Regions from separate parts of the Scopulibacillus cellulosilyticus genome, predicted to be linked through region 2. Evidence: riboswitches for the same ligand, from Rfam matches in the RefSeq annotation. Region 2 holds a riboswitch; each other region holds the start of a gene.
What was found. A riboswitch is a leader RNA that binds a small molecule or an ion and turns the genes downstream of it on or off. The one in region 2 is predicted to bind thiamine pyrophosphate.
Positions count from the first base shown of each region.

Region 1: it holds a riboswitch for thiamine pyrophosphate, as region 2 does, so the genes downstream of both, thiW (energy coupling factor transporter S component ThiW) here and ACFQRG_RS06755 (ECF transporter S component) in region 2, are expected to answer to the same signal.
Region 3: it holds a riboswitch for thiamine pyrophosphate, as region 2 does, so the genes downstream of both, ACFQRG_RS15825 (thiamine phosphate synthase) here and ACFQRG_RS06755 (ECF transporter S component) in region 2, are expected to answer to the same signal.

Region 1 covers NZ_JBHTCO010000017.1:1-7,210, forward strand. The annotation lists gene ACFQRG_RS13090 (arginase family protein) at 212-997, opposite strand; TPP riboswitch at 1,195-1,308, shown strand; gene thiW (energy coupling factor transporter S component ThiW) at 1,430-1,927, shown strand; gene thiD (bifunctional hydroxymethylpyrimidine kinase/phosphomethylpyrimidine kinase) at 1,930-2,736, shown strand; gene thiM (hydroxyethylthiazole kinase) at 2,754-3,554, shown strand; gene thiE (thiamine phosphate synthase) at 3,547-4,194, shown strand; gene ACFQRG_RS13115 (hypothetical protein) at 4,231-5,322, opposite strand; gene ACFQRG_RS13120 (O-acetyl-ADP-ribose deacetylase) at 5,723-6,256, shown strand; gene ACFQRG_RS13125 (flavin monoamine oxidase family protein) at 6,313-7,210, opposite strand, start outside.
Region 2 covers NZ_JBHTCO010000005.1:23,358-30,567, forward strand. The annotation lists gene ACFQRG_RS06700 (hypothetical protein) at 1-41, shown strand, start outside; gene ACFQRG_RS06705 (YppE family protein) at 112-477, shown strand; gene ACFQRG_RS06710 (hypothetical protein) at 515-715, opposite strand; gene ACFQRG_RS06715 (hypothetical protein) at 765-1,349, opposite strand; gene ACFQRG_RS06720 (spore germination protein GerPB) at 1,448-1,696, opposite strand; gene ACFQRG_RS06725 (spore germination protein) at 1,718-1,939, opposite strand; gene ACFQRG_RS06730 (spore germination protein GerPE) at 2,015-2,392, opposite strand; gene ACFQRG_RS06735 (spore gernimation protein GerPD) at 2,392-2,583, opposite strand; gene gerPC (spore germination protein GerPC) at 2,580-3,197, opposite strand; gene ACFQRG_RS06745 (spore germination protein) at 3,274-3,495, opposite strand; gene ACFQRG_RS06750 (DNA alkylation repair protein) at 3,827-4,087, opposite strand; TPP riboswitch at 4,317-4,415, shown strand; gene ACFQRG_RS06755 (ECF transporter S component) at 4,597-5,181, shown strand; gene ACFQRG_RS06760 (ABC transporter ATP-binding protein) at 5,165-6,637, shown strand; gene ACFQRG_RS06765 (energy-coupling factor transporter transmembrane component T family protein) at 6,661-7,210, shown strand, end outside.
Region 3 covers NZ_JBHTCO010000020.1:127,183-134,392, reverse strand. The annotation lists gene ACFQRG_RS15845 (ribonucleotide-diphosphate reductase subunit beta) at 1-285, shown strand, start outside; gene ACFQRG_RS15840 (YpjP family protein) at 370-1,029, shown strand; purine riboswitch at 1,138-1,239, shown strand; gene ACFQRG_RS15835 (xanthine phosphoribosyltransferase) at 1,355-1,939, shown strand; gene ACFQRG_RS15830 (nucleobase:cation symporter-2 family protein) at 1,960-3,294, shown strand; TPP riboswitch at 3,484-3,584, shown strand; gene ACFQRG_RS15825 (thiamine phosphate synthase) at 3,671-4,273, shown strand; gene thiO (glycine oxidase ThiO) at 4,277-5,413, shown strand; gene thiS (sulfur carrier protein ThiS) at 5,410-5,613, shown strand; gene ACFQRG_RS15810 (thiazole synthase) at 5,615-6,385, shown strand; gene ACFQRG_RS15805 (MoeB/ThiF family adenylyltransferase) at 6,378-7,210, shown strand, end outside.

The sequences.
Region 1 (7,210 bases), on a different contig from region 2:
GACCCTTTTAGGGTTGCCGGAAAAGTAGTGCGGTTGGCGAACCTTTCAGTGCCCTTTGAAGGGCTGGCCAGTAACAGAGGCTTTCAGCCGCAGAGCAAACCACCCGTTTTCACGGGTGGTTTTGATTAATGGTTATTTATACTTAATTTAGGTTCAGGATAATTATTTTAATAAATATATTAATAAATAGTAGTCTTTGTGAATTTAAAAATCAGTGATGAGCATAAATTTTCGAATGAACTAAAGCATCTAAAATCTGATAATTGGCTTGTTCATTTTTATGAATAATAGATTGGTTCTTTGGATTAAAGGCATCCACGGGTGACACAGGCCATTCCCCGCAAATATCAATACCGGCGACATGTTTAAAAGCGGCGACTGAAGTGATGATTCGAATCAAATCCTTCAGAGTCATATGTCCTTGATCCCAGTTAGTTTCAGCATAGGCTGAATCGAGTACGTCTTTATCAATGCTGATATAAACAGTATCTGTTTGAATGAGTGAGAGAATGGTTTGCAGCTCGGTTAGCGGTAAATGTTCACTTGAAAAAATATGAATCTTATGCCGGAGTTGAGTTGGCAGATGACTGGGAAAGGAGGTATTTGGACCAATAATAATAGCTTTTTCCAGCAAGGGAAGGTTTAAAGCGGCATGATAGACCCATGAACCGCATGATAACAGCGAAGGTGCTGATCCCTCCATTAAGTCGGTGTGATGGTCAAGAAGTATTAACGTGAAAGGTTCCTGGATTTCTGATAGTAAGGCATAAGAGACATAATGGTAATTTCCGTTGCCTATCAGAGTAATCCCTTTTTCAGTGCGATCCTTTATGGCGTTTGTAATTTGATTTAATGAATCTGGTTCACAATAAAGGTTAGTATGTTTAATGTCATATAAGTCAATCCAGTTATGAGGAAAGTCTTGACACAACTGATTTTGAACAACATAACTGCCATCAAAATTTAAGAATGTAATGTCATGATGCAATAACCCCATAACACACTCACTTCCTTTCAAAAAAGTAGAATGCAAGGAATGCTTTATTAATACTATTTTAAATCTATTCACAAGAGATGCAAATATTTTGACTTATTAACATTATCCATGTTATCCACAAGTTCAAGGGGTCTGACCCCTTTACTTGAAAAGAGCGGGCTTATGTGTTACTTTTAATCTGAAAATAATTAAATATATGATAGCACTGGGGGAGCTGGATAAGGCCGGCTGAGAGTAAGACCTGCAAAGTCTTAGACCCTTGAAACCTGATCTGGATCATGCCAGCGTAGGGAAGTCGCGGTTCTTTGTATGTATATTAAAAGGCGCAAATCCTATTCTGGGAGTTGTGCCTTTTTTACATAGCTTCGGAATACACTTCGATCTTTTCACCTGATTAGTTCCTCTAGTGCGTTAAGAAGGAGGCAGTCGCCGGTGTCTGCTCGTAAATTAACGTTTTCAGCACTGTTTATTGCCATCGGAACATTGACAAGCAATATGATCTTTATTCCGATCGGCATGTCTAAAATAACGCCCATCCAACACATTATTAATGTCTTATCAGCGGTTGTTCTTGGTCCCGGTTATGCGGTTGTCAATGCCTTTATGATTTCTTTATTAAGAAATTTACTCGGAACGGGCTCATTGTTAGCCTTTCCTGGCAGTATGATCGGTGCGTGTCTGGCCGGTGTATTGTATGTCATAACAAAAAGGAAAATATTTGCTGTTTTTGGTGAAGTCTTAGGAACGGGTATCATTGGAGCAATAGCTTCTTTTCCAATAGCCAAGTTTCTTCTCGGGCAAAATGTGGCAGCTTTCTTTTTCGTCGTACCGTTTTTAATGAGCACTGTTTGCGGCAGCTTGATTGCCTGGGTTGTGCTCACCGCTTTAGAGAAAAATCGTTCAATATCAAAATACTTTCCAATGAGGTGAAAATGATGAAAACAGTTTTAACAATAGCAGGTTCGGATTCCAGCGGCGGCGCCGGCATCCAAGCTGATTTAAAAACTTTTTCAGCACACGGCGTTTATGGAATGAGCGTGATTGCCGCAGTAACAGCGCAAAATACACAGGGTGTGCTGGCTGTTGAAGATATTTCTCCAGATATGATAGGTAAACAAATTGATGCAATTTTTACCGATATCCCGGTCCATGCCGTGAAAATTGGCATGGTATCAGACAATGCATCTATTAAAATCATTGCCGATAAACTTAAAATCTATCAGCCGGAATATATCGTTCTTGATCCGGTCATGGTTTCTAAAAGCGGTTATGATTTATTGAAGCCGGAAGCAAAACAAGCGCTAATAGAAGAATTACTGCCTTTAGCGACAGTGATTACACCGAATTTAAAAGAAGCAGGTGTCCTGATAGATCAATCTATTACCGACCTGCAAGAAATGGAACAAGCAGCGGAAAAAATTTATAACTTTGGACCTAAGGCAGTCCTTATTAAAGGCGGACATTTAGAAGGCGAGCCGGTGGATGTTCTTTATGACGGGAACTCGTGGAAGCATTTTAACGGCAAAAGAATTAACAAAAATAATACTCACGGAACCGGATGCACGCTGTCTTCAGCCATCGCCGGCAACCTCGCAAACGGACATACACTGGAAGAGGCTGTTTTAAAAGCCAAGACTTATATAGAAGGCGCAATTGACCATGGATTAGCCATCGGCAAAGGCGTTGGACCGACGAATCATTTATATCAATGGTTTCCGGAGACAAGCGTTATTGACTAAAGAGAGGGGCTTCTGTTATGGATCAAATCTATGAACTTTTTAATAAAATAAAAGATAAACAACCGCTCGTCCACCATATTACTAATAGTGTAACAATTAATGACTGCGCAAATGCTACCTTGGCTTTAGGAGGGCGCCCGGTCATGGCGGACAGCTCGAACGAAGCGGCTGAGATGGCGGCGCAATCATCTTCTCTTGTCATAAATATAGGCACTTTGGCGGAAGAAACTGTCGAATCGATGTTAAAGGCAGGAAAGGCAGCTAATGAAAAAGGGATTCCTGTCATCTTTGACCCTGTTGGTGTTGGAGCAACCGCTTTTCGCAGCGACTCAGCGAAGAAAATTCTTGCTAATGTTGATTGCTCTATTATTTGCGGGAATATGTCTGAGATTAGAACGTTAGCCGGATTGCCTTCAAGCGGACAAGGGGTTGATTCAGGCGACAGCATGGAAGGGGCTGAAGCTTTAGCCAAGAAACTTGCCAGCGAGCTAAAAGCGACAATTGCTATTACAGGGGCGATTGATGTCGTATCAGACGGTGAGCATACTGTTCGTATTCAAAACGGCCATCCAATGCTTGCAAAGCTTACAGGAACCGGGTGTATGACGAATTCATTGATCGGGGTTTATGCAGGAACGGATAATAAACCGTTCGAAGCCGCTGCGGCAGGTATTTTAACCATGGGACTTGCCGGTGAAACGGCTCATCAAAACTTAAGAGCAAATGAAGGTACGGGGATGTTCAGAGTCCGTTTGTTTGATGCGTTCTCAACCTTGACTGTTGAAGATCTTAAGAAAGGGGCACGTATCAATGGCTAATCAAAATGTAGACTACCGTGTGTATTTAGTAACGGAAAACTATGATTCCGGGCACCACAATCAGTATATGAAAAAGATAAAAGAAGCCCTTGACGGCGGGATTAGCCTATTGCAGCTAAGGGCAAAGCATGAATCATCTAAAGTGTTTTACGAGCTCGCAAAAGAACTCAGGGACACGGCGGCTTCTTACCATGTTCCATTGATTATTAATGATCGTGTTGATATCGCTCTTGCTCTTGATGCTGACGGTATTCATGTGGGGCAGGATGATCTTCCGGCAAGTATTGTCAGGGAAATTATCGGACCGGATAAAATTTTAGGCGTTTCCTGTTCAACTGTTGAAGAAGCGGTAAAAGCAGAACAAGATGGTGCAGATTATCTTGGTGTCGGTTCAGTCTTTCGAACAAAAACAAAAGGCGATGCGACGCTGATTGAACTTGATGAACTCACTCGTATCAAAGAAAAAGTATCAATTCCGGTTGTCGCTATCGGCGGGATTACACAAGATAATGTAAAAGAACTCCTTGATCGCAATGTCGATGGTGTTGCTGTAGTTTCAGCCATTCTTTCGCAAACGGATGTTAAAAAAGCAGCAGAAAAATTGAATGATAAAATGAAAAAGGCAGGAAGTCTATTATGATGACTTCCTGCCTTTTTCTTATCTCAATTTTACTTCTTATTGATAGTTTACAACAGCTGGTGATGGATCCAGCCGTAAAACCTGTTTCGGAGAAAGAAGCGGCTGATCTTCATGATAGAAGAGCTTAAATCCTCCGTACTGGTTCGTTTGTTCTGTAACCAGCTGATGGTATTTATATTTCTTATCTTTGGCTCTCCCGAAACCATCTGAGTTCTGAACGACTTCAACATGTTTAGTCGGTTTTATAAGCGATTTATTTTTGATGATGCCTTTTTGAAATTCGTGTACCATGACAATCTTATCCGGCAAGTTATCCTTTTTTACAAGATTGTTTATGTATTTAATAGCTTTTTGTATGTTTGCGCCATTCACATGTCCGAGGTCCTCGCCCGGTACCTGCCCTTTTCCGACGTGAAATTCGGTATCTATGGCTAAATGGACATTCGGCATCTTAAGATAAGGTTCAAGTTCCTTGACTTCGTTCATAATCGAGTCTCGGCCAAGCTGAACGTCAAGGATTAATAATGCCTTGTTATCTTTAGCAAGTTTGGCGTAACGCTCAATGATTTCTTTTGAGGTATGAGAGATATAAAGTTTCTTTGGTCCTGGATCCCGCTGTGCAACTGAAGCGATCAGCTCAATTGTCGGAACAGCCGGCCGGGATGGATCAGCATTAGAATAGGCTTGAGCCTGTTTTTTAAGTTTCTTCATCATCTCTTCTGGAGAACTTTCACCTAGGACACCCATTTTATTAGAGATAGGCGTGCCATAAAAGGAAACAAGCCTGTATTTCTTAAGAGGGCCGTTGGATAAGTCCTTTTTACCTGCCATCAGCGTTTGTCCTAAAGGTACTTTTCTTTTGTGATTGGAATTTTGATCTTTTGATGATGCTTTTCCTTTCTTAGAGTCTGCAGAGAAATCCTTTAGAGGCTTTGCATCTTTTGACGGAGGAACAGGGGCATAAGGTGTTTCGGGTTCCTTATTCTCATTAAGTGCAGATGCTTCTTTGACTGTTTCTTTCTTTTTATTTCCGCCATTTGCACTGCCGTTTACATCCTCCGTTTGTCCACACCCTACCAATGCAAAAATTAATAAAGTGATTGGGATCAGCGAGACATATTTTTTCACAGCTCACACTCCCTTTCAGAAAAAATAGTCTTTAAGTCAATAAGGTAAGTGAAATGATTATTCCTTAACTAAGGCGGGTGAATAGTTATTGACTGTATGTCCATTATGTAAGAAAACATCAAATTCTGTCAATCATTGTAGAAAAAACTAAAGGTTTTCAAGTGAAAGAATAATTTATAATAAATGGTACGCCAATGCCGGCGGTTTACTCAAAAGAAGCATTGCCGCCTCTTGTCGCAGCTTGCAGCAGATCTAGAAGCAATGCTTGGCTCCTGCGCAAAGGTTTCCAAAAGGGCTCTAACAAAGTTTGTCATAAAGCTGGGAAGGGATGTAATCATGTTGTTGTTTTGTTGACATTTTAAATCGAAGATAAGAAACTATGCCTAAAGGGGATGATCGAATGACAGCTATTTCGGAAAAAATCCATGTTGTTCAAGGGGATATTACCAGGGTAACCGTCGATGCCATTGTCAATGCGGCAAATAATGGATTACTTGGCGGCGGGGGCGTCGATGGGGCGATACACCGGGCAGGAGGCAGTGAGATTCTGGAAGAATGCAAGAAGATTAGGGAAAAGCAAGGCGGCTGTCCAACGGGCGAAGCTGTTATTACAACAGCGGGACGTCTTAATGCAAAATATGTCATTCATACTGTCGGACCCGTTTGGCAAGGCGGAAAACACCAAGAGGCGCAGTTACTTAGAAACTGTTATCAAAATGTTTTGCAGCTTGCTGATCAATATCATGTTGAAACAATTGCATTCCCAAATATCAGTACAGGTGTTTATCATTTTCCGAAACCGTTAGCGGCAGATATTTCTGCAGAAGAAGTGTCATCCTACTTAAATGAACATAAGCAAAGCAAGATTAATAAGGTTCTTTTTGTTTGCTTTGATGAAGAAAATTATCGTTTGTTGCTTGAAAAAACTAATTAGTTGTTTAATAGTTGGCCGCCAAACTGCATGATTGAGTTATGGCGGCTAAATCTTATTCATTTAGCCGCATGATGAATCTCAAACGCAGTCCGGATGCCGGATTCTATTGCGCCTTCGATCCAATTAGGATCTGATGATGTTTGTTCGCCGGCAAAGTGAATTCTTCCTTCCGGTATTGTCATATAAGGCAGTAATTCTGTTTGTTGTTCCGGCTTGAAAAAAGTAAAACCGCCGCAAGAATTTTTATCCAGAAGCCAGCTCTTTGATATACCAGTGACAAATTCTTTATAGACGACATTCCCGTGAATAGAAGCTAAATTGTTTAAAGCGTGATAAACACGTTCTTCATTTGAAAATGCTATCCATGGTGATGCATCATCACCCCATGTATAACTGGCAATAATGACGGCTGGACCGGAACTTCCAATCCCGTTACTTGGATAATAGACAAAGCGTATTGGCAAATCAGTGACTGTCTTCCCGCCGTATAAGCCTTCTTTTTCCCAGAACCTGCTTTTAAATTCAATCGCAACCTTGGAAGCATTCATATAATGAAGTTCTCTTATAGCCCTTCGCTTTATATGTGATATAGAATGATAAGGTTGAATATCAATGAAGCGCAAAGCTGGAAAGGGAATCGTAACAATGCACCTGTCCCCTGTAAAGCTTTTATTTTCAGAACCTTGCTTTGAATTGACAGTAACACCGTCATGTTGCTGGGTAATGTTAACAACGCGATGATTAAATAAAACGTTGTCTTTTAACTCAGGGAGAAATGCCTTTGGAAGCAAATCATTGCCTCCGGTAATTTCAAAAAAGCGCTCTATTGGCAGAATCGTTTGATATAAACGCGATGAAGGACTTAAAAAAATCATCACATCTCTCATTGAATGGATAAAAGCTTGTTCGAGTAATCCTTCTAGGTCCAAAAGGACACCAATCATCTCTATAGCG
Region 2 (7,210 bases):
ACCGCCATTTACCGGTATTGAAAGAACTGGTCGGTTCTTAAGCAGCAATGGTTGTTAAAGAAATGTCATAATCCTTTTCTTTTGGTACGATAGAAGAGGGGGGTGACAGCAGTGGACAAGGAAAAAATACAAACCCTAAGACAATTAACAAGACTGCTGAAGGAATATAATCAAATGGCGTATGAACAATTTGTCAACCGGACCCGCAAAGAAGGTTATGAAGTTGATTTTTATGGTGCAGTCAAGCCATTTGCAGATAAGGTTCTTGCCGCAGCTGATCAATGGAAGCCATTGGCTCTGGAATGGATTAATAAACAGCATCCAAAGTATGTTTATCATATACAAATTAATGATACGTATGATAATTTGACGATAACCTCTGTTACAGCATTTCAAAAAGATACGCGCCGCCGCCGTTTTTTGGAAACGATAAAAGCGGTGGATTATGTGCTGGATGCAATGTTAAATCAACTATAAATAACCCTTCTGTCGTAATAGACAGAAGGGTTGTTTTTTAATAAATCATTAAAAATTTTATAAATATAAATATAAAATATGGGATACCTAAAAATAAGATGATTTTGAACATGACATTAGTTAGTTTCTCAAGGAGGTCTTCTGGTTGAAATTTGTTAAAACTTTTTATAAATGTTTTCGCGGCATCTGTGAATGAACGTTTAGGTTTAGCCTTTTCCAATACTTTTCCAGCAATCATTATTTGTCCTCCCAATGTGTTTATTTAATACATCATATGGTTGTCCAAATCAGATTATGCTAATTTTAATAGAAAAAAACTCGCCATTGCGAGTTTTAATAATGTGGTTAATATCTTTGGGAGCTAAGTCGTTAAACCGTGTAAAACCGCCGGATAAAGCAAAAGTTCGGCCATTAATAAGCGGGTATAATCCTTGCCATCCGCCGTTTAACTGATAATATGGCGTGCCTGGAATTTTTTTTAAAAAGGTTAGATACGTACCGTTTTCAATAGCGCCAGGATATAGATTATTAAGCGGATTCTCAGGTTTAGGTAAAGGATAAATGCCTGTTGTTAATAGATGAACATCGTGTTGTTCAGACCCTTTGTATACTGTTTTAACGGATAAAGGCTGTACATAGTTAATAAATTTACCAATGTCTGTATGACGCCCTGTATTGAATTGATAACTGACACCTTGAATCTCAGCTAAAATAATTAAATCGGATGAAGCAATCAAATCCTGACTGGTTTTTAATTGCGCGCTTTTTATAAGATCATGATGGACATTAAAGGCTTTTGATACATGAGCCTCCCCAATGAATAAAATAAGAATTAATGCTGGAAAAACCATTAAACGTTTTATAACTGTCATGCAGGGATCATCTCCAACAATTTATATTTCTTATATATGTTGTCTCAATTTCTATATTTTTAATCAAAATTATCTTATCCGCCAGAATGACAGTTAATTTAAGTTGGTGCAGGAAGAGGCACTAGAATAGGCTGAAGTGTTTCACTTGGTTGGGGAGCTTCTCCTGGATGTGTTATTTGACCCGGCAAGGCAAGTTGAGGTGCTGGTTGTGTGAATCTTCCTGAATTATAGGCATTAGATACAGGCTTAATCATTCCGGCACTGCCAATTTGTAATACAGATGAATTTGATAGACCATTAATTCTTAATTGATGAATATGAATGTCTTGGTTAATAAAAAAATTCATATGGAACGCTCCAATAAAAAATTAATTATTAGCCGCATTACTTCCGTCTGCAAGATCTGAATCGAAAGTATTTGTGCTGTTTATCAGATTATTTGTTTGTAAAAAGTCGCCAGTACTTAACGCACCTGATCCGGCATATGTTTTCGATGTGCTTTTAGGCGCAATATTTAATGAGTCGCCGACGTGAAAAACGGCGCCGCTGCCTATACTGTTGATTTTAATTGGTCCCGCAATTGATGGCATATCGAAACATCCTTTACACCTATTGATAAATTTATTCTATGCCGGTGAATGGTTAAATGTTAGATTAATGAGGTCTCAGTCAGGCGGATTAAAAAATTGCCGGATGTTTTTAACCCGTGCTTCAGTGTAAACATAATCTGTAGAACCAACATCTATAACAGAAGCCGTAGATACACCGGTTATTTTAATATGATTGACCTTGATAAAAGGATCTTCATTAATGACATTTGTATGAACAGGTTCGTAAATATTGGCTTCAAGCAATGGTACATCAAAAATATAATGATGCTGATTAAGAATGGGGTCATTTTTAGGGTAAATTGGATATTCTCTTTGGATGGCAAAAACTTTTCCGACTGGTGTGACCCGCTTAGAATCACCAACCTCAAGGATTGAACTTAAGGAAATGGTGTTAATTTTTAGCGTGTCTACGACTGAAGTTCTAACCGGCACTACCGCACGACCCCCTGAGCAGCATATGGTGCGAGCGCTTCACCGACGATCAGTGATTCTGCCGGAGTATCGAAAATGGACGATGATCCAATTGTTTTTGCATCGCCAATCAGTACGACAGAAGCCGTTGCCACACCGATGATCCTTATATTGTTCACGCATAATTCCTTATTAACGACATTAAAATTCATTGTGAATCACGCCTTTTTTTAGGAAGATAATCAATAAACATACTAAATGCCTTTCTAATGTCATCATGCAGCTTTTCATTAATGACATCAACTAAATCTTCCCGATTATCAAGATATTGCTCCTGGTATTTAGATAAATAATATTGAGCCCGGTTATTAAGCTGTTTTTGAACATCATTAATAATAAACTGCCGATATGTGTCATCTAAAGGATAACCTTTTTCTTGCTCGATCCCGCGTAAATCTTCAAATGCTTGCTCTCTGAAATACTGATTCAGAAAATGATTAACATCATTCATAACCGCTGAGGAAGGATCAATGGGTTGTTCCGGCGCATGAATGGTTTGGTCATTTATTGTAAAATCGTCCAGATCCTCCATATCTTTATTTGGGTTTAAGCCAATATTCAAAGTACCCTCAAGCGTGTCAATTTTTAATTGGTCAAAAGAATAATTGACAGTTAAAGGTTGTTGTTTTTTTAAGCCGTCCATATCTGTTTTCATCGTTTTAATCACTTTTTCTAATTCCCGAATGCGTTTTTCCTGCGTATTCATCTTACCGTGCAAATGTTGTATAATTTGTTGCCATTGATAAGGCTGTTGGTAATTCACCATCGCTCACCTCTCTATTTAAAGATATGCAGTAAATAGGGGGGACGATGACCTGTGAAAAAGAAATTTTAGAAAAGGGCTATACATTTAAGGCATTTCCCTGGTCAATAAGATCGGGATCTTCAACCTGAGTTGAATTTGGTGCATTATGAATAACTAATCTGTCTCCAGTGTTAAAAGAACCAGCCCCGGCAAAACTTTTGGAAAAAGCAAACGGCGAAAGATTATAAACATCACCGACATTCAAAACAGAGGAGCTTGACATGACACTAATTTTGATTATACCGACAAGAGCAGGCATATGAATAACATCCTTTTGCTGATTTCCTTACATTAGTCTATGAAATGGGCGAATAATTGTTAAAGAAAACTTGCCGGCTTGTAAACCCTTTAGACACGGACCGGGGAGTTCAGTACCTTTAAATTAAACTGTTTTAATGAAAAAAACCAGCCGACAGCTGGTTAAAATATTAATGATTTATCCCGGTGCAAGCGTCCGTAAAACTCCCGCCTCAAAACTTGAGTTTAAACAATGAAGTTTAGGCGGGAGATAACGGACGCTAACCCCCCGATAAGTTCAACTAACCATCAGTGGGGGGATGAACAAAACCCCCACTGATGGAAGTTTCACTTTATAGACTTTCTTTATTTTGTGCGTATTCTGCACGTTTAATAAAAGATTGTTCATCCTCTATTAACCCGCAAACACCGCACTGGACCTTTTGTTCAGGTCCATTATAGGGCAAATGAATAGGGTCCAAATGATCCATGTTATATTCCTCGGTTATTTCTCCGGTATTCGGATCCATTTTAACTGCCTTAGGTTTTTGCTCGATAATATTGAAGCGCGTTTTATTTGTTTTACAATTTGGACAAAGGTAAGGATGAGACATTAAAAAAAACACCTCCTTATTTCATTTTTTGCAAAAAATTAAAAGATTATTAAAGAAAACTTGCCGATTGGCAAGCCTGTCACTTTATATGTTGAATATGATCGAATGAAGAGAAATTTTAAAAAGCAATATGAAAAATTAAGAAAAAAATATGTTTTTAAAATAAATCTTTATATTGAAAAATGTTCATGTTTGTAGTAACGTGTTAATAAATAGAAAAATATTCGATTTGTTCCACTAGGGGTGCTTTTCGCTGAGAGGGGCTTATGCCTAAACCCTTAGACCTGATCTGGATAATACCAGCGAAGGAAAGTGGTAAAAGTAACTGTCTTTCTATTGACAGGTGACCTTGTTAACTTATGCCGCTTTCCAATACCGGAAAGCGGCATTTTTTTATATGACGGTTATTGGAAAAAGGGTATCTGAAAAGGCAGTTTGCTATTTTCACGAAAGGACTGCCTCGCAGTTATTTAATGGATCAAAGGGACAAATCCGGAGGAGGAAAATTCGTGAAAAACAATCGTAAGTTAAAGCTCACAGACATTTTGGTGACAATTGTAATCGCATTAGTATTCGGTTTGATTTACAAACTGTGGGGCCCGGTATCTTATTTATTAAAACCATTGGGACTGCAAATTGATCAGCTTGTATATGGTATGTGGTTTATGGCCGGGCCGTTTGCGCTATTGTTAATCAGAAAGCCGGGTGTCGCCGTATTGGCAGAGACGGCAGCCGCCTTAGGAGAAGTTTTATTTGCCGGTCAGGGAGGAATTGTTGATTTTTATTACGGTTTTTTGCAAGGTCTTTTTGCTGAGATCGTATTCTTTGCTTTCCGTTATAAGAAATTTAATCTTTCTGTGGCCGTTTTTTCTGGAATGGCATCTGCTCTTGCGTCTTTTATATTGGACTTAGGTTTTGGTTATTTATTCGAGCTTGCCGGCTGGAATCTTGTTTTAAATATTATTTTCCGTTTTATTGGCGCAGGATTGATTGCAGGAGCATTTTCTTACGTGCTTGTTAAAGCTTTAGAATCAGCCGGGGTAGCCAATATCGTCAGACCGGTTTCAAAGGATGATTATGATGTCCTTAATTAATACCCAATATGGTGTCACAAATTTGCGCTTAGCTTTTCCTAAGGAAAAAGAAATGCAGTTTAAGGATTTGTCTTTTCATTATAAAAAAGGTGAAAAAATTCTGATGCTTGGTCCGTCCGGCTGCGGGAAATCAACACTCATGCAGGTGCTGTGCGGTCTTGTTCCGGAGCATATTGAGTACCCTATGAAGGCAGATGATATCAAACTTCCTGAAAAATGGGGCTATGTTTTTCAAGATCCTGATTCGCAATTTTGCATGTCGTATGTTGATGAAGAAATTGCCTTTGTATTAGAAAATCTTCAAGTCCCTCGTATAGAAATGCCGGACATGATTAAAAAGTATCTTAATAAGGTTGGACTTCATTTAGAAGAAACGCATACGCCGATCAATCAATTATCAGGAGGCATGAAGCAGCGGCTGGCGACAGCTTCCGCGCTTGCCTTAGATCCTGATACCCTGTTTCTCGATGAGCCGACAGCGATGCTTGACCCGGAAGGTACAGAAGAGTTATGGCAAATGATTCAGGAAGTTGCCGCTGATAAAACAGTCATTATTGTTGAGCATAAAATCGACCATGTTATTCATTTCGTCGACCGGGTCGTTTTATTCAATGATGAAGGAAAGATTATTGCCGATGGGGAAGCCGGTACTATTTTTAAAGACTATCAAAGTAAACTTGATGACTATGGCATTTGGTATCCGGGTGTTTGGAACCAAAATTATGGAAATGAGCCTTTGATGATAGAGTCTCAAGACACCACGCCGTTGCTTCAAGTTGAAGATTTTACGGTTTACCGTAAGAAGACGCCTAAAGTTCATGTACAGGAACTGTTGGTATCATCCGGGGAATGGATTACAATCATTGGCAAAAACGGAGCAGGAAAAAGTACTCTTCTTGAGGGTATCATGGATTTACTGCCCAACAGCGGCAACTGCCGTGATCTTTCTAACGGGGGTTCTTCGGGAATGACATTCGTCTTTCAAAATCCTGAGTTTCAGTTTGTGACGGATAAAGTGATTGATGAGCTCGAATATGGACTCAAAATGAAAAAAGTTGATCATTCAACCATTAATGAGCGGGTCAATCAAGCCCTTATACAATTTTCACTTGCAAATCAAATCAATCAGCATCCATATCAACTGTCGATTGGGCAAAAAAGACGTTTAAGCGTCGCTTGCGCATTACTTGAAAGCCCAAAGATGATTTTATTAGATGAACCGACATTCGGCCAAGATGCAAAAAATACTTTTGCCCTTCTTGAATATTTTGAGAAGTTAAGACGAAATGGCACAGCTGTTATAATGGTTACTCATGAAATGGAAATCGTAAAACGCTTTGCTACCCGAATATTAGAGATTGAAGACGGCAAATTGAAGAAAGATTTGCTGACAGCCCGCGGACAATTCATGTTAAACAGGACAGAAAGCATTTATTTAGATGCAGTTAAAGCTTAGTTAGAAAGGAGATGGATAAAGAATTGTTAACTTATCAAACATGGCTTTCTAAAGTCAATCCCTCACTTAAGTTTCTAATTATTGCTATTTTATTTATTGCTGTTCTCATGGTTCACAACCTTAACACTATGATTTGGATGACAAGCTTATTTTTTATTTTATATCTCGTTTTTAATGGATTTAATATGAAATTGTCTTTCTGGATGTTATTGCTTTCTTTTTTACTCGCTATACTTAGTTCGACAACAATGATTTTCTTTGGTCAAGGCTCACATATATTATTTCAATGGCATTTAATTGTAATATCTGAAGAAAGCTTGGCTAGGGGGCTTCATATCGGGCTTCGAACTTTTCTATATGCTATGTTAAGTCTCGTTTTTGCCTCAACAACAAAACCGGTACTGTTTTTCTATTCTTTAATGCAGCAGCTTAAATTGCCGCCGAAATTTGCGTACGGTTTTTTAGCGGCTTTCCGAATTCTTCCTATTATGTATGAAGAGTTTCATATTATTAGAGCGGCAATGAAAGTTCGCGGCATTGAAAAGAATAAAGGGCTGAAAGGACAATATAATA
Region 3 (7,210 bases), on a different contig from region 2:
CAAAAGGCGGCAGAATTAGAAATCAACTGGGGCAGATATATCATAGGGAACGAGATTCAAGGAATCTTAATGTCTGACCTTGAAGCCTATATTCAATTTATGGCTAATTTGCAAATCCGCAAGCTGGGATTTGATGTTAAGCCATTTCCTCAAGCGCCAACCAAGAATCCTTTGAAATGGATTAAAGCATATCAAGACGTTAATATGGGCAAAAGTGATTTTTTTGAACAAAAATCGAGACAATATACTAAAGTCACCGATGAAAATGGTTTTGATGAGTTGTAATTTTCACATGTTATTTACTTATTAGCCTTTTGACCCGTTTTGTGAGAAAATAAAGACATAAGGCTATTAAAGGAGGTTTTAAAAATGCCTCTGTGGTTTAGAAAAACACTTGTTGTACTTGTCGCGATATTAACACTCGGAACAGTAGTGCCAACATCGTACCTTCATACAGAAAACAAACCAACAGGTGAAAAAATACACGAAGAATCAAATGAAGCTTCAGTTCCCGAGCTTTCATCAAAAGAAATAAATGATATTGAAAAGCCGGCTGAAGAAAAGAGCGAAGCATTAAGCTGGCAAGACATTGTAATGGATTGTCAAACAAAAGAAGAGATAACTAAAGCGTTAGAATCATTTGCGACTGAAGAAGCTGTTAATAAAGGGATGAAAAAGTTTGGTCCTGTTATTGGCAAACAAATCGGGGACACTTATCAAAATGATATTGCTCCTAAATTTGGCCATGCTGTAGCTTCAATGGTTGAAAAGAACAAAAATGAAAATTTATTAAGGCATTTGGAAGTCAGCAATGACCCTGCCGGCGGCACCGGTGAACGAATTCTCCACTTTTATGACAGCCGTAACGGCAAGGAGTGGATTAAGTTCCATGTAAGACGCGACCATCCGCCGAAGGAAGGATATTGGTTCAATTTTCATTACCATACCAATGAAGACAACTTTCAAGTTCACCATGAATTAGGTAAGATTTATTGGGACAAAAATACACCGCCTCACTGGCAGGTATAAATACAATCCTTTTTGTCTTTAACAATATCAACAGAAAATTTAAACATCGTTCTTAATTTCAAAGAAGTCTTGTTAAGCTTGCTTCAATTAAGTTATAATATTAATACAAAAAACGACATAATTTGAACTCGTATAATCGCGGGAATATGGCCCGCAAGTCTCTACCGGATTACCGTAAATAATCTGACTACGAGTGGGATATAAACAAAGGTGTTCTGTCACCTTTTGTTTTATTTTGTTAAAACATAGCCCAAGGGCAGTCTCACTCATTATAGAGATAGACAACCCTTGGGCTTTTTCTATTTCAAAAAAGGGAGGCAGCTGTGTGGAATTTTTAAAGCAGCGTATTAGAGAAGAAGGAAGAGTTCTTGACGGTGATGTATTAAAGGTTGACCGTTTTTTAAATCATCAGATTGATCCGCATCTAATGAAAGAAATTGGTCAAGCTTTTGCAGATAAATTTAAAGCAGCGGGGATTACCAAAATTGTCACAATTGAATCATCCGGTATCGCACCGGCCGTAATGGCAGGATTAATCCTCGATGTTCCAGTTATTTTTGCCCGAAAAAAACAATCACTGACATTGAGAGAGGATCTGCTGACGACTGAGATTACCTCGTATACAAAGAAAGAGAAAAAGGAAGTCTATCTCTCAAAGAAATTTTTATCAAGTAATGATCAAGTGCTGATTATTGATGACTTTCTGGCAAAAGGAGAAGCGGCTTTAGGTTTGTGCCGTTTGGTTGAACAATCGGGAGCGAATGTCGCCGGAATCGGCATTGTGATAGAAAAGGCATTCCAAAGCGGCAGAAATAAACTTGATGAAGAAGGGTATAAAGTCTATTCTTTAGCACGAATTGCATCTTTAGAAAATAATGTTGTGACATTTGTCGATGAGGCGGCTCGCTAATAAAAGGGGAGACTTTAACTATGAAACTTCAGCCTGGAAAACTATTATCCTTGAGCATTCAGCATGTTTTAGCTATGTATGCAGGAGCAGTTATTGTCCCGCTGATTATCGGCGGGGCGATGGGTATGGATGCAAAAGACTTAACCTATCTTGTTTCAGTTGATTTGGCGGCGAGCGGGATTGCGACATTGCTTCAAGTTTGGAAGAATAAATTTTTAGGGGTAGGTTTACCGGTTGTCCTGGGATGTACATTCACTGCAGTTGCGCCGATGATCGCAATTGGCAAACAATTTGGTCTTTCGGGAATTTACGGTGCAATTCTAGTATCAGGTATTATTGTATTTATTCTTGCAACGTTTTTTGGTAAAGTGATCAAACTGTTTCCGCCTATTGTGATTGGAACAGTTGTTACAGTGATTGGCATAACGCTAATCCCGACGGCTATTACGAACATGGCTGGAGGACAGGGTTCACATGATTTTGGAAGCTTAAAAAACCTTTCACTTTCATTTGGAGTTCTGCTTTTTATCATTGTCATGAACAGGGTATTTAAAGGGTTCGTACGTTCTATTTCAATATTAATCGGGTTAGTTGGCGGTACAATTGTTGCTTATTTTATGGGCATGGTTGATTTGACACCTGTTAAAGAGGCAAGTTGGTTCCACATTCTTGAACCGTTGCACTTTAGCGTACCGTCATTCCACTTTAGCGCGATATTAACAATGACGATTGTTGCCATTGTTAGTCTGATAGAATCGACCGGCGTCTTTTTTGCATTAAGTGAGATTTGCGAGCAGCCTTTAGACGATAAGGCACTTGAACGCGGCTATCGTTCAGAAGGCTTGGCAACAATTATTGGCGCTTTATTTAATGCATTGCCATATACAACTTTCTCGCAGAATGTCGGGTTAATTCAACTATCTAAAGTTAAATCAAGGAAAGTTATTGTTGGTTGTGGTTTCATCATGGTAGCCTTAGGATTTATCCCAAAGATTACTGCATTTACCACTTTGATTCCAAGTTCAGTATTAGGCGGGGCTATGGTTGCTATGTTTGGTATGGTTGTCGCAAGCGGTATTAGGATGTTAAGCCATGTAGACTTTAATCGTCATGAAAATTTATTGATCATTGCCTGTTCGGTAGGCTTAGGCTTAGGAGTATCTGTACAGCCGGACTTATTTGCAAAACTGCCAAGCGGTATTCAGCTTTTAACTAATAACGGCATTGTTGCCGGCAGTGTCACAGCGATTGTGTTGAATTTTATTTTTAACGTGAAATTTAAAAAAGCTAAACAGAAATCAGAGTCACCAGCATCATCAGCATCATCGTATACGGAAGAGGCGCATGCAAGGTAACTTCTCTGTTTTTTGATTACGAGCAGAAAATTAAAGGTGACTATTTATTGAGCTGTCTTATCATTGTAAGACAGCTTTCATTTTTTAACTCTGATATTTATCTATTAATATTATAGATAAAACTTATTGAAAGGTATTTTCAAAGATATCCTTTTGTGTTAATCTTAACTTAACAGTCATATAATTAATGAACTCTGCTAGGGGTGCCGTAATTGGCTGAGACGGATATTTTCCGAACTCTAGAACCTGATCTGGTTTGTACCAGCGTAGGAAAGTGGAGCGCTAAATATTACAACTGTACGTCTAGTTGAAATAGTCAACCGCTTTCTTTTATAGAAAAGAAAACGGTTTTTTTATTTTTTAAGAAGGTGAAAGCGTGAGAGAACTTCATGTTATTACGACGGGCAAGGATTCTGCATACCAAGCGGCATCGAAAATAAGGGCCATCATCCCTTTCATCACAGCGGTACATGTTAGGGAAAAAGAGCTCTCACAAAAGGATTATATTCAATTTGTTCAAATTCTCCTGAATCACGGAATACCAAAAAATAAAATAATAGCCAATAAATATGTCGAAGCCGCAGGATTATTAGGTCTAAAAGGCGTGCATCTTCCTGAATCGGGTGAAGCTCCAAATAAGGTTAAACAGCTTTATCCCGATTTAATTGTAGGGTGTTCCGTTCATTCAAAAGAAACAGCAGTGAAAAAGGAAAAGCAAAATGCAGATTATCTCTTCTATGGCAATGTATTTCCGACTTCATGTAAGCCGGGCCTTGCGGGGAAGGGATTGTCATTGCTATCAGATGTTGTTAAATCAGTATCAATTCCGGTGATAGCCATTGGAGGCATCTATCCGGAAACGATCAATAAAGTAAGACAAACAGGGGCACAAGGTGCGGCTGTTATGTCGGGAATTATGAATGCAGAGGATCCCGGCGGCATGTGCCTAAAATATGTAAATTGTCTAAAGGAGGAGTGAGTGTTGGGAAAAGTTCATGATGTGATCATCATTGGCGGAGGTGTCATCGGCTGTTCAATCGCCTATTACCTGGCTAAAAAGAAGCATAGTGTTTTGCTTTTAGAAAAAGATCGTATCGGCGAAAAAGCATCCAGTGCTGCGGCAGGAATGCTTGGGGTTCAGTCAGAAATAGAAGAAGAAGGTCCATTATTTCAGTTAGCAAGAAAGAGCCGTGATCTGTTTCCTGATTTATCGGAAGAGTTGAAAGATTTGACGGGCATTGACATTGGTTATACGAAGAGCGGAGCGTTAAAACTTGCTTTTACACCTGATGAACTCGAACGCCTTACAAAAATTGCAGAGTGGCAAAAAGATAATGGCGAAGAAGTTATTTTAGGTGACCAGCGCATGATCCTCGATAAAGTGCCGGCAGTTTCTGATCTTGTTATAGGCGGACTATATTTTCCAAATGAAGGTCAAGTCCACCCTGTTGATTTAACCAATGCTTTAGCGCGCGGGGCTATGCATTACGGGGCAAAAATTCGTGAATATACAGACGTTTTGGATTTAGAAATTAAAGACGGCCGTGTTCAAAGTGTGAAAACAGCAGCAGGTACTTATTATAGTCACTTGGTGATTATAGCAACAGGTGCGTGGAGCCAAGTATGGTTTTCTCATCAACCGCATATTAATATTTACCCGGTTAAAGGAGAGGTCGTTTCAGTAACGACGCAATCTTCAGCGTTAAAGTCAACATTGTTTTCTGAGAAATGCTATATTGCACCAAAAAGGGGCGGAGAAATTTTTATCGGGGCCACTATGAAACCCTATGATTATGATCAATCGGTAACAGCGGGCGGGGTCCAATCGCTCCTCAAACAGGCGATAGATATTTTACCGATACTGAGTGAAGCAACATTTAACCGTGTATGGAGCGGACAAAGGCCGCAGACTAATGATGGATTGCCATTTATCGGGCGGGATACATTGTTTGATGGATTAATGTATGCGACGGGTCATTACCGCAATGGTATTTTATTAAGCCCTATTACAGGTAAGCTGGTTGCCCAAATGGCAATGACCGGGAAAGATGTGCCTGAACTGGCTCCCTTTAATGCCAGCAGACTATTAACGCTGAATAAGGAGGTGACAATGCGTTGAATGTCAGAGTCAATGGCAAAAACATTAATCTTCCGGAAAGTATTTCAACGATTGACCAACTATTAACCCATTTTCATATAGAAAATAAACTGGCCATTGTTGAAAAAAATAAAGAAATTATCGATCGAGAGACTTATAAAAGCAAGTCATTAAATGAAGGCGATCAAATAGAAATTGTTCATTTCGTAGGAGGCGGTTAATATGTTAAAAATTGCAAATAAAACGTTTAATTCACGGTTGTTATTAGGCACAGGCAAGTTTTCTGATTTTAATGTACAAAAACAAGCGGTCCTTGAATCTGAAACAGATATTTTAACCTTTGCTGTTCGGAGAATGAATATTTTTGACGCCAATCAGCCTAATTTTTTAGAGCTGATTGATACTGATCAATATACACTGCTTCCAAATACGGCAGGTGCTTCAAATGCTGAAGAAGCAGTCAGGATTGCCCGCTTGGCAAAAGCGTCCGGTTTGTGTGACATGATTAAAGTTGAAGTCATAGGTGATCAAGAGACATTGCTCCCTGATCCGCTTGAAACTTATAAAGCATGTGAAACGCTTTTATCTGAAGGTTTTATCGTTCTGCCTTATATTTCTGATGATGTCATTCTTGCAAAAAGGCTTGCTGATTTAGGTGTACACGCGGTTATGCCTGGGGCTTCCCCAATTGGTTCCGGCCTTGGTCTTTTAAACCCTACTAATCTTCAATATATTATTAATAAAGTAGATGTCCCAGTGATTGTTGATGCCGGTATTGGCTCACCTGCTGATGCAGCGATGGCAATGGCGCTTGGTGCGGATGGTGTGCTCCTGAATAGTGCGGTATCAGGTGCACAGGACCCGGTCAAAATGGCAAAAGCAATGAAACTGGCCATTGAAGCGGGGCGTTTGGGATTCGAAGCAGGACGGATAGATAAGAAGCTTCAGGCGACGCCAAGCAGTCCTGTAGAAGGAATGAGTGTCGTTGACTGATCGATATTCAAGGCAAAAGCTTTTTAAACCGATTGGTGCCCATGGACAGGAAAAAATCAGGAGCAAACATGCACTCGTTGTAGGCGCCGGGGCCCTGGGTGCGGGCGCTTGCGAAATGTTGGTCAGAAGCGGCGTCGGGAAGGTAACAATCATTGATAGAGATTATGTGGAATGGTCTAATTTGCAGCGTCAGCAGCTTTATACTGAAGAAGATGCCAGATTAAGAATGCCTAAGGCAGTGGCTGCCTGTCAGCGCTTAAAGCAGATCAATTCTGAAGTTAATTTGACCCCGGTCGTAGCTGACTTTTTCGGGGTAGACATTTCAGCTGTGATACAAGGCGTAAATGTCATCATTGATGCGACAGATAACTTCGAAACCCGGATGTATATTAATGATATTTCGCAAATGTACAATATTCCATGGATTTATGGCGGATGTGTGGGGAGTACAGGGATAACCTATACCATTATTCCCGGTGAAACACCTTGTTTTGAGTGCCTAATGGGGAAGGTTCCTTTTAATGGTGATACATGTGATACGGTAGGTGTGATTGGTCCGGTTGTTCAGTGGGTGTGTTCTCAACAGGTGACTGAGGCGTTAAAAATTTTAGTTGAAGATTTTACATCATTGCGGTCAACACTCTTATTTACGGATTTATGGGATAATGAGTGGTCAAGCATTAAAGTCAATACATTAAAAAGGGAAGACTGTCCCTCTTGCGGCAGGCATCCTGTATACCCGTATTTAAATGTTAATAGAAACACCAGGACGACAGTTTTATGCGGCAGGGATACCGTTCAAATTAGACCTGGCAAGGAGTTTCA